DNA from 3 places in the Paenibacillus sp. FSL R5-0473 genome. Region 1 is predicted to be linked to each of the others. Evidence: predicted binding sites of a transcription regulator. Region 1 holds the regulator's gene; each other region holds the start of a gene.

Region 1 (5,573 bases):
AGTTGTGGGATTAGACTTTGTACGGTGTGAAATAAAGTTGATGTTAGAGGGTGAGTTCCGCTCGATTTCTTTAGCCGAAATTATCTCTGTTAATTAAAGGGATTGTATCGCTTATGAATTGCGAGCTTATAATTTATAATATTTGTATAAGTTTAATATTTTGTTTAGGAGATTTTTAATTTAACCAGCGCCATAATTTATTGCTTTTAATGTCAGAGTAGTAATGCAATCAAAATGAGTATTTGAAATGAGTTTCTTCATTATAATAAGAAAAAAAGGCGCCCACAAAATGCCCAAAAATGTCCCCTGAATTCTTCTTCACCAGCCCACATTTCTGTGTTTATTTGTAACCAAGGCTTACATTTGTATAACAAAACACGTTTGTTCGTCGATTTAGATAATCGCAAAACTCACTTTTCATAATGAAAGGGGAGTTTTTTATATATGGTAACTAAACCTCTCCATCTGATGAATTGTATCACTTCATGCTTGTTTTAGCGCAAAACGATTGTCATTTATCTAGTAACCCATTAAAGAGAAACTGAAATTAGAATTCTTTCTTACAGTGCATTAAACTGTCTGAAACAAAAGATTTAAATCAAACTTCCTTAGAAATTCTGATAGCCACGAAATAGAAAGGAATACTAACATTCACTCTTTTAAAATTCAAACCATCATTCAAATACATACAATATGGATGTTTCATTTGTATGTTGAAAGTTTCATATAGAAGAGGTATACTCTAATTAAATTTCGAACAATTTAATTTTAAATAATTAATTGGAGATGTTAATATGGATCAGGCAAAACAACTGGTGACAGATCAACGTACATTTTTTTATACAGGACAAACTAAAAATATTGAGTATCGGATTAATTCACTTCAACAGCTTAGAAAAGGAATTGAAAAGTATCAGCAACGGATTCAAGATGCACTTCGGGCAGATTTGAACAAATCAGAGGCGGAAGCTTACGGTTCCGAGATTCGCATTGTTCTGGGTGAACTGGATTTTGCATTAGAACACCTGCAGGAATGGGCTGTACCAAAACAAGTCCCAACCAATTCGGCTATGCCGGATGGGGTGAGCACCATTTACCCTGAACCATACGGAGTGGCTCTTATTATTGCACCTTGGAACTATCCTTTCCAACTGGCCTTTGGTCCACTGATTGGAGCAATTGCAGCCGGTAACTGTGCAGTTATCAAGCCTTCTGAATTAACACCAGCGGTATCTCGTCTGACATATGATCTGATTCAGGAGATCTTCCCTCAGGAGTATATCGCCGTTATGGAAGGGGAAGTTGAAGCCAGTACAGCATTGTTGAAAGAGAAGTTTGATTATATTTTCTTCACAGGAAGCACAGGTGTTGGTCGCATTGTTATGAAGGCAGCTGCGGAGCATTTGACTCCTGTAACCCTGGAGCTAGGGGGCAAGAGTCCTGCTATTGTCCATAACGATGCAGAACTGAAGCTGGTGGCCCAGCGTATTGTTCGTGGTAAGTTCCTGAATGCAGGCCAAACTTGCGTTGCTCCGGATTATTTGCTTGTACATGAACAAGTTCATGACGAATTGATCAATCTGATTGGCGCAGAGATCAAAGATAAATTTGGGGACGATGTGTTACAGAACGCTGATTTCCCGCATATTGTTAACTCGCGTAACTTTGATCGGTTGTCGAAATTCCTAACAGATGGCAAAACGCTGATTGGTGGACGTTCTGTACGAGAGCAGTTGCTCATTGAGCCGACTGTACTTGGAGATGTGAACTGGGAATCAGCTGTCATGCAAGAAGAGATCTTTGGTCCGATTCTTCCTGTATTTACGTACAGTGACCTGAATCCTATGCTAGATGAGATTGTTCGCCGGCCAAAACCATTGGCGCTATATCTCTTCACACAGGATGAGCAGCTGCAGGATCAGGTTCTGAATCAAGTATCCTTCGGTGGGGGATGTATTAATGACACACTTTCTCATATGACTTCACACTACCTCCCGTTTGGTGGTGTAGGAGAGAGCGGTATGGGCTCATATCACGGACAACAGAGCTTTGATGTGTTCTCGCATCACAAGAGTGTTCTGAAACGCAGTGAATAATTAGCCGCTAAAATAACATAAACATGAAAAAAAGAGGTTGTCCTGTTGATCAGGATAACCTCTTTCGTATTTCATTACATCTAGTTTTGTTACTCAAGTTAAATATTAATGAATATCTCGGAAAAGGCCAATGACTTTACCCAGAATACTAACATGTTTCAAACGTAAAGGTTCGAAGGTCGCATTCTCCGGTTGAAGGCGAATATGATCTTTCTCTTTATAGAACGTTTTCACTGTAGCTTCATCGTCTTCAGTCATTGCAACGACGATATCACCGTTATCAGCAGTTTGCTGTTGACGGACAATAACGTAATCTCCGTTAACGATTCCAGCTTCCACCATGCTATCTCCGACTACCGAAAGCATAAACACTTTCTGTTCGCCTACATAATGTGTAGGAAGAGGGAAGTAGTCTTCAATGTTCTCGGTTGCAGTGATTGGAACCCCGGCTGTAACCTTACCAACAACAGGAATACGTGCAACGCTATGAGCAAATTGATGAGAATGCTCAGATTCTTCTTGGCTCAAAAGCTCAATGGCTCTTGGCTTGGTAGGGTCGCGTCGGATCAAACCTTTTTTCTCCAAACGATCCAAATGTCCATGTACTGTTGAGCTGGAAGCCAGTCCAACCGCTTCACCAATTTCCCGTACGGAAGGAGGATACCCCTTCAACCGGACTTCATTTCGTATAAACTCCAGAATAGCCTGCTGCCTGCTGGATATCTTCGACATACCGTATCAACCCCATTTTAGTAACGTTTGGGAAAATTATAACATAGAACCTCCGTTCGTACAAACATAAGTTCTAAATAAAATAGCATTAAATCAGTGTTTTTTAGCTTATAGAACAGAAATTGTCCAAAAGTCAGAGCATAATACTGCAAATGTTTTGTAAAAGGACTTGAAATAAGATATTTCTCCTTCAAAAAAGAAGCGAACAATTGTTCTAAAAATCTATTGAACAAAACAAGTGTTCGTGTTATATTGATTCCAACAGATAGGAACAAACGTTTGGAGGCGGGTATTTAATGAGATATTCTACTTATCAAAGCATTTATGAACCAATGAATTCGGAACTGGTGAAGTCTAACATAGGGAACTACAAGAAGGTTTTAGCGCGTTTCAAGATTTCTTCATGGATGTTAAAGGTAGTCATTACCTCTATGATTATATTTATTGGATGCAGCACCGTTTTAACTGTATTTGCCGGCAATGAGAATGCTGTTCTGCCTGGAGGAAAGATAGCTGTTTCACAAGGGGAAACATTATGGAGTATTTCTTTGGAACATAAACCGACGAATATGGATACACGTATATATATAGAAGCAATTAAGAAAGTGAATCAACTTCATACAACTTCCATCCAAGTGGGACAAGTACTAGCTCTACCGCAATTTGCAGAATAAAATGCACATCAATGAGTGTTAGCGCGTGTCAACTTGACAAGCAGCCTTTATAATGGCAAAGTTAATATGACTTTGTATTTTTGGAGGGGACAAGCTTGGATATAGATAGTCTGGTAGCACGCATTAACGAATTGGCTCGTAAGCAAAAGTCCACTGGATTGTCGGAGGAAGAACTTGCTGAACGTGCCGAACTAAGAGAGATTTATTTGAGTAATATTCGCAGCAATTTCAGACAACAACTGGATACCATTGAGATTGTTGATGATGAGAATGACAAAGGCCACCAAGGCAAACTCAAACACTAACGAAACCTAATGATATCATTATGATATTTAGGTTTCTTCCTGTTATTTTGAGTGTGCAATTTATAGGGGGAAATGTTGGTTTACAGTTATGTAAGCCGATACAAAGACACATAAGGGGGATTCTCATGTCGCGTTCGTTCGAGAGAACGGTTAAGAAAAATTCCAAGCAGTTAAATCAGCAACGCAAAAAAAGTGGTCAACCAATCACGGGTACACCAGGTGAAGAAGTCTTTAAGGGACGCAGCTTGTTGTTCCCAATATTTTTGATCGGTCTCGCCTTTTTGTATCTGTTTATGAGCACATTCCTTGTGCAAGCTCCAATGACAACTTGGGACTGGGTGACCATGCTGCTTTACGTATTTTTGGCAGTCATCTTCATGCTTCGCCGTCCATACATCAAGATTAGCAGTAATCGGATTATAACGACGAAGGGTAATCGTGAACGTTCAATTGGGGTTGACGATATTGTCAAATTCAGAATTGAACCAGGTACAGTTGTTATTGAACATAACAGTCGCGGGAAAAGATGGGTGTTTACCAAGTTATTGAACCGTTACGATACAGATGCGATTGCAGAACGTTTGCTGAAGTTTGCAAAAGCACACCAGATCACCGTGGAAACCGTCGAAAAGTAATTATTGCATAAAGGGGTAGATGATCGGAATGGCGTTAAAAGCGATTTTGTTCGACCTAGATGATACTTTATTATGGGATGAGCGTAGTGTTCGAGAAGCTTTTCATGAGACTTGTCTAATCGCAGCGCAAGAGACTGGGGTAAAACCAGAAGAACTTGAAGAAGCTGTTCGTAATGAGGCACGTGGGCTGTATGAATCATATGAAACCTTTCCTTTTACCAAAATGATTGGAATCAATCCGTTTGAAGGCCTTTGGGCTAACTTTACTGGTGGGGATCAACCTGAGTTCCGTCAGTTGGAGCAGCTTGCTCCAGTTTACCGTAAAGAATCCTGGCGTCGTGGCTTGTTGAAGTTGGGTATAGATCGGGAAGATCTTGCTGAACAACTGGCTACGCAGTTTGGAGTAGAACGGAGATCCAGACCACATGTATACGAAGAAACGATGGATACCTTGCGTCAGTTACATGGCAAGTACAAACTGTTGTTGTTAACGAACGGTTGTCCTGCTTTGCAACAAGAGAAGTTGGATGGTGTACCTGAATTGACTCCGTTCTTTGATGAGATTATTATCTCGGGTAACTTCGGAAAAGGAAAACCAGATCCGTCGATATTTGAACATGCTTTGAGTAAACTGGGTGTTAAACCCGAAGAAAGCATGATGGTTGGAGACAAGTTAACGACTGATATTCGTGGTGCTTTATCATCTGGCATCCAATCCGTATGGATTAACCGTGAGCATAAGACCAACAATGAAACGTATGCGCCAGACCATGAAATAACACATTTATCAGAATTAAATCAGCTTATTGCTAATTTCTAAGCGGAATCAGTTATAACATCTTTCCTCAGCACCCTGAAACATTGGAAGCTTCAATGAACGATGATGTCGTTCTTGAAGTTACCAATGTTTTTTTATTTGAGCTTGTTGAGTAAATTACCTTGTTAAAAGAGATCTCTATTTTTTTTGCTTAAAGTTATTGAAATTAGAGGGAAGCTGGATTAGAATGTAACTAACATACTAGTATGACTAGTATTTAGATTGTCATAAAGCAATATCTTTTTGACTTACTTCATTAAATGGAGGCAGGGAGTTATTGCTTATTATTTTCGATTGATTGTAAGCGCTTAATA
Region 2 (5,573 bases), 310 kb from region 1:
TGCTTTTCTCGTACCATCTGTCCCAGCCGTTCGCCTCAAATAATTGTGGCATCCCTAACCGCTTAGATCTCATCCCCATTTGACCATCACCAATCAATAGCGTATCAATCCAAATTCGATCAGTTATGCCTTGTAACATGTTAGCGAAATTAGGTGAAAAAGGTAGCACAGGGGAAATAGATACTTGTGTATGTATCCCTACATCATTTATCTTTTTCAAGGCTTTAACTCGTAAATCTATTCCAGGAGCATAAGGCGAAAAAATTCGTTTCACGTCTTCGCGATCTGTCTCGATTGTCATTGAAACCATAATTCTACATTTTTCCTTTAATTTCAGCAGTATATCAAGGTCTCTGGCAACCAGCGGGCTTCTAGTTTGAATTTGAAGCGAATCTGGTGGGTTTTTATCCATTTCTTCCAATAGGCTTCTTGTAATGTTTGCCTTCTGCTCTACAGGTTGATAAGGATCTGTGGCTGATGACATGAATATACTTATGGGTTTATTTTTACGTCTTAGAAGAGAGACTTCCCTTAGATAGTTTTCTGCTGCATTTTTCTTAACATCCACCCACGATCCCCAAGGAATATCCTTAAACTTTTGAATAGGCATTTCTCTGACGTAACAGTATTCGCAAGCAAATGCACAACCCGTATAGGGATTTAGTGAATGAGTAAAACCAATATCTAGATAACCTTTTACTTCACTTAATATTTTCTTAGACACAATGTCTTTGATTTCAATTGGCATGACGTTACCATCCCCTCAATTACTTTTATGCCCACTTCTCCTCTTGCGTTTTATCTTAAAATTTCTCATGCTACTTGAAAAGTAGGCACATTTTTATTAGATAGGAACCAGAATGTAACTATTGGGTGTTAACAACAAAACAACCGTTTCAACTCGATTATTCTACTGCTCCAGTGGAGCCGATTCGAAGATCAACTTCCACATCAAAATGTGCTCGGGACAGCTCTTTCCCCCAGTCGGCCTGTGCTTCCTTGTATAAGGGATACTGATATGCTCTGGCATAAAAACCATATCCGAAAGGATCGATATTAAAGTTTTGGCACTTTTTAATAAGCGCCTCCATGCTTTTTTTCATTTCCTTGCTTAATTTATTTGCCATTTCCTCGGAATTTCCCAAAAGCTCAAATTCAAGAAACTTTTCAGTTATGCTGACGATCGACTTTACTTTAATGTTGAATTGAAATCTGCCTTTTTCATGAGAGGATTTCGTTTTTACCGATATGTCACCTAAAGAAAAACTCACTTTGTCTATGTTAAATGGCATGGTTTGTTGTAAATCATCAACAGGAAAAGTGAGATTGACCCCTGGTTTAGCCTCATTTTTTAAAATGTGTAGAAGCGTTTGCGGATTGTTACATACAGAAGAACGCTTGTAGGCAGAACAAACTCCATCATAAATCCAATGTAATTGAGTACATAGTGTACTCTGCCTTTTTATTTATCTTTTTCGTGATTCCCGATTTGCCGAGAGGTCTGCTCGTATTTGTTGCCGGCTTACATCCATGAGTTAGACTCTTATTTAGTATGTTCATTTGAGCAAATCAGTAATATCAACGTTCATATGTTCAGTAAGCATTAAGGTTACATCCACTTTCACTTTGCTCCATAATAATGTCATTTTATGAATGTAACCTCTCACCGAATAATCTACCGTTAAACTCAGATCAGATCTCACTTCATCTATGATTTTAATATGATGTTCCTTTAGCGTTTGTTTTGATTTGTACATTTCTAAAGCAATTTTCTTTTGGGTACCGTCCAAGTAGTCAACATACACAGATTTCATTTTGAAGTTTGAAGCGTATATTTTATGCTTATCTACCTCCAGAGCACCTAACAGATAAGGGAGCTCCACTACCCTCTTTACGAGTGAAAGTTCCTCGAAAGTCTGTCGCACTTTACACGCCTCCTTCTTCAAGTTTTACAGCGACCAATTGATCAAAATCGACCCATTCAAATCCATTCTCCATTTCAATTTTGATTTTCTTTCCAAAGGTACTGACTGAAGTGACGATCCCGTGTATATACCGATTGCCTGACTCAGTAAATATTGCAAAGGTGGCTTGCAATGTATAATTGAGCGACATATCTATATTTTGTGTAATAATCTCCCACTCATCTTCATGGATCAGCGGTTTCGTTAGATAATGAACTTGAGTACGATGCTGTATAATTCGTTCTTTATGTTGAGGAAGCATCATGCGGCTCGATTCCCATAATCCATTGGCCTCCAGTTTTTTGCTCATTTATAATGCCCCCCAATTTTAGATGCTCGATCGATCGCTTGACCCGCAGCCGTAATGGAGCTCGCTCGTAGAATGGCAATGTCGCCAAATCGATCCTTAATGTCGTCCATCACCTGATCAATGGCTCGTTTCTGCTCTTGATCATCAAAAAAAGATAGTTGATATGTATCCGCGTTGGATAATTGAGACAGGGATACGCCTACACGGCGCACAGGTTGCCCATCCCAGTGTTGATGAAATATGCGTTTGGCTATCTTGCATACATCAACGGTTATGTTTGTAGGATCAGACAGTTTAACCTGCCTGTGAAAACCAGTGGGGTGGTCAAAATCCGCTCCAGACACACTTACGGACACGACACTACCCATCAGTCCCTTTTGGCGGGCTCTTCTGCATACTTCTGTGCAGATATCGAGAATAACCACTTCGATCTCCCAATCCTCTGTGAAATCTCTAGGCAAGGTCATTCCGTTTCCGATATCTTTTTGTGTACTGTGCGTGTTGACGGTTACCGGCGAATTGTCGATTCCATTAGCGACTCGCCAGATGACTTCTCCATTAACCCCCCACTTACTTCTTAATTTGGAAAGAGGCGTATTCGCCAGGTCTCTAATGGTTCGGATCCCCATCTTCCACAGATGTTTTTCCATTCTTGAGCCGATCCCCCACATATCGCGGATGGGCTTATCTCCAATATGGAGGTGTAACTCCTCTTTTTTTAAGTGGAAAATGCCCCCCTCTGCTTTTTTAGCGATCATATCGCAGCATAATTTACTGATGATTTTGTTTTCACCAATGCCAGCTCTCGCGTAAACGCCTGTTTCATTATAGATTTTGTCTTGAATTTGCTTGGCCAAATCGATTGGATCATTACCGAATAGATGCATAGACCCTGTAAAATCAGCGAATAATTCGTCTATACTGTACGGTTCGACCAGATCAGTGAACTCCTCAATAATGGACATGATTTGAGTGGATACTTCGATGTATTCTTGCATGTGTGGTCTCACAATGATCAGTTCAGGGCACTTCTGAAGAGACTGCCAGAGTGGTTCCGCGGTAGATACACCCTTCGCTTTGGCTAGTGGACAAGCGGCAAGGATAATTCCAGAACGTCTTGCGGGGTCTCCCGCGACAGCTAATGGTCTATTTTTGTATTGAGGCAATTTTGCCTTTTCGACTGAAGCATAAAAGCTCTGCATATCAATGAGCATAATGGTTCGTTGCTTAGTCAACACTGTAATCACTCCTGTACTTTTAAGAACGTATGTTTGTATATATTATAAACAGAACACATGTTCCTTATGCAAGAGGTAAATATTTATAGTAGACCACGACGAAGTGATGGATTCAAATCATACTAAGTCACACCAGCTTCTCCAGCATTTGAACTCCCACCTGTAAACACAGTTTTCATTCACAAAGTTAGTTAAACAAAAACAGCCGATCACGTTGATCGGTTGCCTCCTTGTTGTTTGAGCTATCGTCTCATTGGTATATTTACTTTTACCCGGATCTACCTCCGGCTTCACATTCCAGAAGTCAAACAATGCCTCATCCAGCACATTACAGTGCTCACACTCTAATGATATACATTCATCAAATCGGCAATAAAACCATGTTTTTGTCCCGCGACAAATAACAAAAGCAGCCGACATCAGCTGCTGCTTTCGTAGTATTTTATTGTTGAATGTTACTCCATCCGCTTACATCACATTGTCCATAATCATTATCACCCACAGCAACCATCGTACCATCCGATTTCAGTCCAATCGTATGGGCACACCCCGCCGAAACAGCTCTAATTCCGTGCCAGCCACGTACATCACATTGGTTATGTTTATTCGAACCCACAGCAACCATTGTACCGTCGGACTTAAGACCAACAGTATGATAACTCCCCGCTGCAACTGCTACAATATCGCGCCATTCGCTTACATCGCATTCGCCATTATTATTTCTACCCACAGCCAATACCGTGCCATCCGATTTGAGCCCAACTGTATGAAGATACCCCGCCGAAACAGCCAATATGTCGCCCCAGTCGTTTACGTTACATTGGTTATATTTATTGTTACCAACTGCTGTTACCGTTCCGTTTAATTTTAGACCAACTGTATGCCAGTCACCCGTCGTGACCGATACAATATTGCGCCAGCTGCTCACGTTGCATTCCCCTTCATTATTTCGCCCCACCGCAACCACGGTGCCATCTGATTTAACCCCAACCGTACGGCACCAACCTGCCGAAACGGTTACAATATCGCGCCATTCGCTTACATTGCATTGGTCATGCTTATTCCAACCTATAGCAGTTACCGTACCATCAGATTTAAGACCAACGGTATGGGCATTACCTGTATTCGTAGCCATATGTACATTACCCGCTGCAACTGCGGCGATATCGCACCAATCGCTTACCTTACATTGACCATATTTATTATCACCCACAGCTGTTACTGTTCCGTCAGATTTAAGAGCAACGGTATGACGCCGACCCGCCGCTATGGTACAGTTACGGAACCGTTTCGTCTCAAAAACCGCTTCCTTCCGTGAATTGTAGTCCATATCTTTCTCCCCTCCACCAATTGAAAATCCGCCGTTAGTTCAACTGTTAAGTCATAAAGTTTGTTGTTAAATCGCACTGTGAAAAAAGAAAGGCTCGTACAGACAGGAGATTATTACTTCCCTGCCCAATACGAGCGTCTATGTCATATTGCACTCAAACGGTTGATCCGAATGTGTACTTTAGCAATCGTTTCATTTCATGTAGCGATAGTCTAGTAGATCCTTCAAATTTGAAATTTTCTGCAACAGCTTTTCTCCGACATTGGTTTCCCTCACCAGCTTCCGCGCCAGTTCTTTGTCCACCAATCTTTTTAGAGATAACACGTCCGTTCCGTTACATAACACATCTTCTTTTGAATTAAATTTCTTGTGGGCAACGAGCTGCATGCCAAAGGAATTGTACAACAAGGTATATCCGGCAATGCCCGTTGTGGATTGATAGGCTTTGGAAAAACCGCCGTCAATCACGATCATTTTTCCGTTTGCTTTAACAGGGCTCTCTCCACTAATTTCTTTGACTGGCGTGTGCCCGTTAATGACATGTCCATGATCTGGATTCAAATCAAACTCCTGCAAGATTATTCGACAGATATCTTCATTTTCACGTAAATGGTAGTAAGGATTCTTTCTCTCTTTATGTGCTTCTTTATCTTGGATAAAATACCGTTCAAAAGTGGTCATTTCTCTCTTTCCAAAGAGCGAGGAACATTCTCCTGTCCAGATGTACCATA
Region 3 (5,573 bases), 1.4 Mb from region 1:
GGTTATTACCTGACTCCAAGTGCTTGGGGTTACGGAATATTGGGTTTTGGACTTGCACATGTACTTTTGGGTGTGCTCGATATGTTCAGACAGCCCAACCGCAGCCGCTATTAGGTTGGAAGCTGGACCAGCGAGCATTTTTGGCAGCCACTTGAAGTGGAAGCCAAAAATGCTTTTTTCTTTGTGTAAAACAGCTTGAAATTAGACTTTTGCTTAAGGTATCCTCTATAATGTTACAGAACATACGATTAACTGAAAGGGTGACTGGTTTGAGCTCAGAAAATTCATTTGATATCGTGTCCAAAATGGACTTGCAAGAACTGACAAATGCCGTTACACAAACCGAGAAAGAAATTGGCGCTCGTTATGACTTCAAGGGCAGCAAGAGCAGCCTGAAGCTGGATAAGGATGCGTTAACGATCGTATCTGATGATGAGACCAAACTCAAGGCTGTCATTGAAGTGCTGCAATCCAAAATGGCGAAGCGTGGTCTACCATTGAAAAACATTGATTACGCAAAGGTAGAGCCAGCGTCTTCTGGTACAGTCCGCCAGCGTTTGAATTTTAAACAGGGGATTGATCAGGACATCGCCAAGAAAATCAATATCCTGATTCGGGATTCCAAGATGAAGGTGAAGAGTCAGATTCAGGGAGATCAACTTCGGGTAACTGGTAAGAGTAAAAATGATTTGCAAGCTGTCATGCAGTTGCTAAATGGTGCTAACCTGCCTCTGGATTTGCAATATACAAATTTCAAGTAATAAGGCCTTTTTGTAGCAAAAGTGTTTTTTGACACGGTATTGGGCGTATATTATACTAAGTGTGCATTGCTGGCAGTCAAGCATCAAGTCCAGTCCTCATCGTTTGCTGACTTTGTGAAAAGCAGTACATCTTCTGGAAGTCACCGGAACGTTTAAAGCGTTTTGCTTTTGAGCGGTTGACTTTATTTTTTGCGTTTCTACATAGTGGGATCATGTTAATATGGATTGACATTGAAACTGTACATTTCATGTTCCGGATGATGATAACGGGATTATGATGATTGTTTGGAGTAATGGAGGATATGAGGGAGGGCGTCTTGTGAATTTACCCAACCGGATTACGCTTGCACGAATTTGCTTAATCCCTTTTTTGATGGTGTTCCTGCTCGTGGATTTTCCATTTTATCCAGAGCCGTTGCAGCTTGGAAGCTTGTCGCTTCCGTATAATCAACTGATTGCTGCTGTTATTTTTATCATCGCCGCAAGCACAGATGGAATTGACGGATACCTTGCGCGGAAAAATAACATGGTTACCAATCTGGGGAAACTGCTCGATCCACTCGCAGACAAGTTGCTGGTTACTGCAGTTTTGATCTCGCTTGTGGAGATGGGCAAGCTGGATTCCTGGATTGCAGTTGTGATTATTAGTCGTGAATTCGCAGTTACCGGCTTGCGTCAAATTGCATTGCTGGATGGTTCGGTTGTTGCCGCTAGTGCTTGGGGCAAGCTGAAGACTGTAGTGCAGATTGTGGCGATTGTGCTGTTGCTGTTGAACAATTTCCCGTTTTCATACACGGGTATTCACGTCGATATTATCGCGGTATGGGCAGCAGCGCTTATTACCATCTGGTCGGGTATCGATTACTTTATCAAAAACAAAAATTTGCTTCATTTAACAAAAGCATAATGGTTTGTTCTTAAATGGGTAATCATGAAGGAAGCATTGGGTCAGGGGCAATAGGAAATTATCCTATTGCCCTTTGATCACTCACCACGTGTACAGGAGGATGCTCAATGAAGGCAGAAATCATTGCAGTTGGCACAGAGCTACTGCTTGGACAAATCGTCAATACCAATGCCAGATACCTATCCCGTGAATTGGCTGCGATGGGGATCGATGTATATTTCCAAACGGTGGTTGGGGATAACCTGAACCGACTTAGTGAAGCTATTCGCATTGCGCAGAGCCGTGCAGACGTTATTTTATTTTCCGGTGGCATCGGACCTACACAAGATGATCTGACCAAGGATGCGCTCGCAGCTGTTCTTAACCGGAAACTGCATACAGATCGAATGGCAATGGACAAAATTGAGAGCTTTTTCAGAGATCGTAATGTGGATATGACAGAGAATAACCGACGTCAGGCGATCGTTATTGATGGCGGAACACCTCTGGCCAATGAAACGGGCCTCGCGGCAGGAAATGCGATTTCTGACAATGACAAATATTATGTTGTGATGCCTGGACCACCTAAAGAGTTGATTCCAATGTTTGAACAGGAAGTCAAACCTTGGCTGTTCCAGCATGTACTCACAGAAGAGATGCCGATCTATTCCCGAATGCTCAAATTCGCAGGTATTGGTGAATCTGCTCTGGAAGATCGACTTCTGGATCTGATTGACGCGCAGACAGACCCTACGATTGCTCCTTACGCGAGCGAAGGCGAAGTTACGGTACGCGTCTCCACAAAGGCTGCGAGTGAGGGAGAGGCGAAGCTGAAGCTGGATGCGATGGAGGTTCAGATTCGGGAGCGTTTGACAGAACATCTCTACGCGAACGAGGATGTGCCTATAGAGTACACGATTGTAACCATGATGTCTGACATGGGGCTGACGCTCAGCGCTGCTGAGAGCTGTACAGGAGGGCTTGTCATGCAAAGTCTGACCTCTATACCCGGAAGTGCGTCAATGCTCAAAGGTGGAATTGTTTGTTACTCCAATGAAATTAAAGAAAAGCTGCTGAATGTGCCTCATGATTATCTGGAAGGTGAAGATGCACCTGGGGCGGTAAGTCCTGAGGTTGCAAAAGTGCTTGCTGAGCAGATTCGCATGATTGGCGATGCTGATTTTGGCTTGGCTGTTACCGGTGTAGCTGGACCGGGATATTCGGAACGCAAACCACCCGGACTTGTCTTCATCGCTCTTGCTGAACGTGGAAAAGAGACGGAAATTCATGAGCTGCGTATTAATGGTAATCGCGAGACGGTTCGCATTCGTTCAGCCAAAGCGATTCTCTATCGCTTATGGCAAAAACTTGTGGCGATGGATTGATTAGTTAATAGCTTCGATTGCATTTACAGTTCCAAGCAAGTATAATTAAGGAAGACGGAAGAACCGTAGAATTAGGCTTTACAGCCTTGTTTACGGTTCTTTTTTCTGTTTAATGGAAAGTTTCCTTGAGGAAGAGGCGCCTCGGCCTTTACAAAAAAAACGAATGTATGTTCGAAAAAAAGCTTGGCAAACGTGTTAAAACAAGGTATCATTATCTTATAAACAGTAAAGGGTGTGAGCTTATTGTCAGACCGTCGTGCCGCGCTTGATATGGCGCTCCGTCAAATAGAGAAGCAATTTGGTAAAGGATCCATCATGAAACTGGGTGAGTCCACTCATATGAATGTGGAAATTATTCCCAGTGGTTCCTTGGCTTTGGATATTGCATTAGGAACAGGCGGCTTGCCTAAAGGCCGTATTGTTGAAATATATGGACCTGAATCTTCTGGTAAAACAACCGTAGCATTGCATGCTATCGCTGAAGTACAAAGAGCGGGTGGACAAGCTGCATTTATCGATGCCGAGCATGCTCTTGACCCACAATATGCAAGCAAACTCGGTGTTAATATTGATGAATTGCTTCTGTCTCAGCCAGATACGGGTGAGCAAGGGCTGGAAATTGCAGAAGCTCTTGTACGCAGTGGTGCAGTAGATATCGTCGTTATTGACTCTGTAGCCGCATTGGTTCCAAAAGCAGAGATTGAAGGCGAAATGGGCGATTCACACGTTGGTTTGCAAGCGCGTTTGATGTCTCAGGCGCTGCGTAAACTGTCTGGTGCAATCAGCAAATCCAAAACAATCGCAATCTTCATTAACCAGCTTCGTGAGAAAGTCGGCGTTATGTTTGGTAACCCGGAAACAACACCTGGTGGTCGTGCTCTGAAGTTTTATTCCACAGTACGTCTGGATGTGCGTCGTATTGAGAGTATCAAATCAGGCAATGACATGATTGGTAACCGTACTCGTATTAAAGTTGTGAAAAACAAAGTGGCACCTCCGTTTAAACAAGCGGAAGTGGATATCATGTATGGCGAGGGTATTTCGAGAGAAGGCAGTATCATTGACATTGGTACAGAGCTGGACATCGTTAATAAAAGTGGTGCTTGGTACTCCTACGAAGGCGAGCGTTTAGGACAAGGTCGTGAGAACGCAAAGCAGTTCATGAAAGAGCATAAAGATATTGCTGACATCATTGAACAAAAAATTCGTGTAGCCAGTAACTTGGTTACTGCAGTTCCTGCGCCAACGAGTGAAGAGCAACAAAAAGAAGCAGCAGAAGAACAAGAACTGTTTGAAATCAACGAGTAATCTCTCAAAACCTCCCTTGTAGGGAGGACCCTGAGGGTGTTCCCCACTGGACTCCGTAAACTTATCTGATTGAGCTTGGATCAATCTGGATAATGGATTGTAGTGGGAGTACTCGTGCTGTCTAACAGCCCCTGTCCCAATGGACAGGGGCTGTTAGCACGCTAACTGTGGAGTAAAGGCCGGGCAGAGTTCCCGGTCTTTTGTATTATTGGTGTTCTTTGTCTTATGTGAAGATGTGCTTGGCGTAGTCAGAATGAAAATGTTATGAAAGGGGAGACCAGAATGGATCAACATGACGAGGATTTATATGAAGAAGCAGAACAGGACGGCCTATCCCAATTTCCGGACAACGAAGAACTTATTATTACACGTGTAGAACGAACGAAGAGCAGGCAAGCTCGTTATCGAATCACTTTTGGCATCCACTCCATTACGGTTCTTGAAGATGTGATGATTAAATACAGGATGACTCAAGGTAATACGTTTATGAAGAAGGATCTGGAAGATATCATTCTAGCTGATGAGCGACAGCGGACGTATGCACAGTCTCTGCGTTTTTTGGAGCATAAGCCACGTACGCGCCATGAATTAAGTCAGAAACTTCGTCAGAAGGAGTTTGCTGCACCTTTGATTGAAGAGGCGCTGGATCGGCTTGAGCGGGAGAACCTGGTGGATGACGATCTATTTGCGAAGGAATGGACAAGACAGCGTATGGAGGGCAAGCGGAAGGGAAAACTGTGGATAAGGCAAGAGCTGCGTCAAAAGGGCATTGCCAATGATCTCATTGTTGAGGCACTAGAAGGGATCAGTACAGATGCGGAATTTGAGACTGCCTTGAGTGCCGGACGCAAAAAATGGAATCAGGTCAAAGGGGACGTCAAAGAGAAGAAAAATAAAACGCTTCCCTTCCTAATGAGACGTGGTTTTTCAATGGATATGGTGCGCCGGGTCGTGAATTGTTTAATTGAAGAAGATGAGGCTGGGGACCCTGAAGATGACGAAGCGTTGTTATGGGATTAGCAGACTAGAGTCTCTATACTGCATTCTCTTGACAATTTCTTTCGTCAAATACTAAAATGGACATGAGTCTGTAAGAAATGGACAACCCTTTTTCCTTCCAAAAAAGCGGTTTCGGTTTCTTAAGATTTATACCATTCTTAATTATGGGTTCGCTGGAAACAGTGAATAGTACGTGGAAACATGTACATGTGAAATGAAAATCGGCGGGGGATC

The links. The regulator LexA, encoded in region 1, represses DNA repair genes until DNA is damaged. The targets are predictions, from matches to a motif close to CGAACATATGTTCG.
Region 2: the regulator LexA is predicted to act here: its motif matches at 3,535-3,548, upstream of MKY28_RS09770 (DNA polymerase IV).
Region 3: the regulator LexA is predicted to act here: its motif matches at 3,193-3,206, upstream of recA (recombinase RecA).

What each region holds. Positions count from the first base shown of each region.
Region 1 is NZ_JBBORL010000001.1:1,918,920-1,924,492, forward strand. It holds gene MKY28_RS08405 (aldehyde dehydrogenase) at 795-2,096, shown strand; gene lexA (transcriptional repressor LexA) at 2,202-2,828, opposite strand; gene MKY28_RS08415 (LysM peptidoglycan-binding domain-containing protein) at 3,125-3,502, shown strand; gene MKY28_RS08420 (DUF896 domain-containing protein) at 3,598-3,807, shown strand; gene MKY28_RS08425 (hypothetical protein) at 3,933-4,442, shown strand; gene MKY28_RS08430 (HAD family hydrolase) at 4,471-5,262, shown strand.
Region 2 is NZ_JBBORL010000001.1:2,225,521-2,231,093, forward strand. It holds gene MKY28_RS09750 (SPL family radical SAM protein) at 1-748, opposite strand, end outside; gene MKY28_RS09755 (Ger(x)C family spore germination C-terminal domain-containing protein) at 906-1,466, opposite strand; gene MKY28_RS09760 (hypothetical protein) at 1,557-1,925, opposite strand; gene MKY28_RS09765 (YolD-like family protein) at 1,927-2,274, opposite strand; gene MKY28_RS09770 (DNA polymerase IV) at 2,271-3,488, opposite strand; gene MKY28_RS09775 (RCC1 domain-containing protein) at 3,955-4,842, opposite strand; gene MKY28_RS09780 (fructose-1,6-bisphosphatase) at 5,035-5,573, opposite strand, start outside.
Region 3 is NZ_JBBORL010000001.1:3,329,578-3,335,150, reverse strand. It holds gene MKY28_RS14445 (hypothetical protein) at 1-114, shown strand, start outside; gene MKY28_RS14440 (YajQ family cyclic di-GMP-binding protein) at 270-761, shown strand; gene pgsA (CDP-diacylglycerol--glycerol-3-phosphate 3-phosphatidyltransferase) at 1,081-1,668, shown strand; gene MKY28_RS14430 (competence/damage-inducible protein A) at 1,776-3,032, shown strand; gene recA (recombinase RecA) at 3,276-4,340, shown strand; gene MKY28_RS14420 (regulatory protein RecX) at 4,623-5,360, shown strand.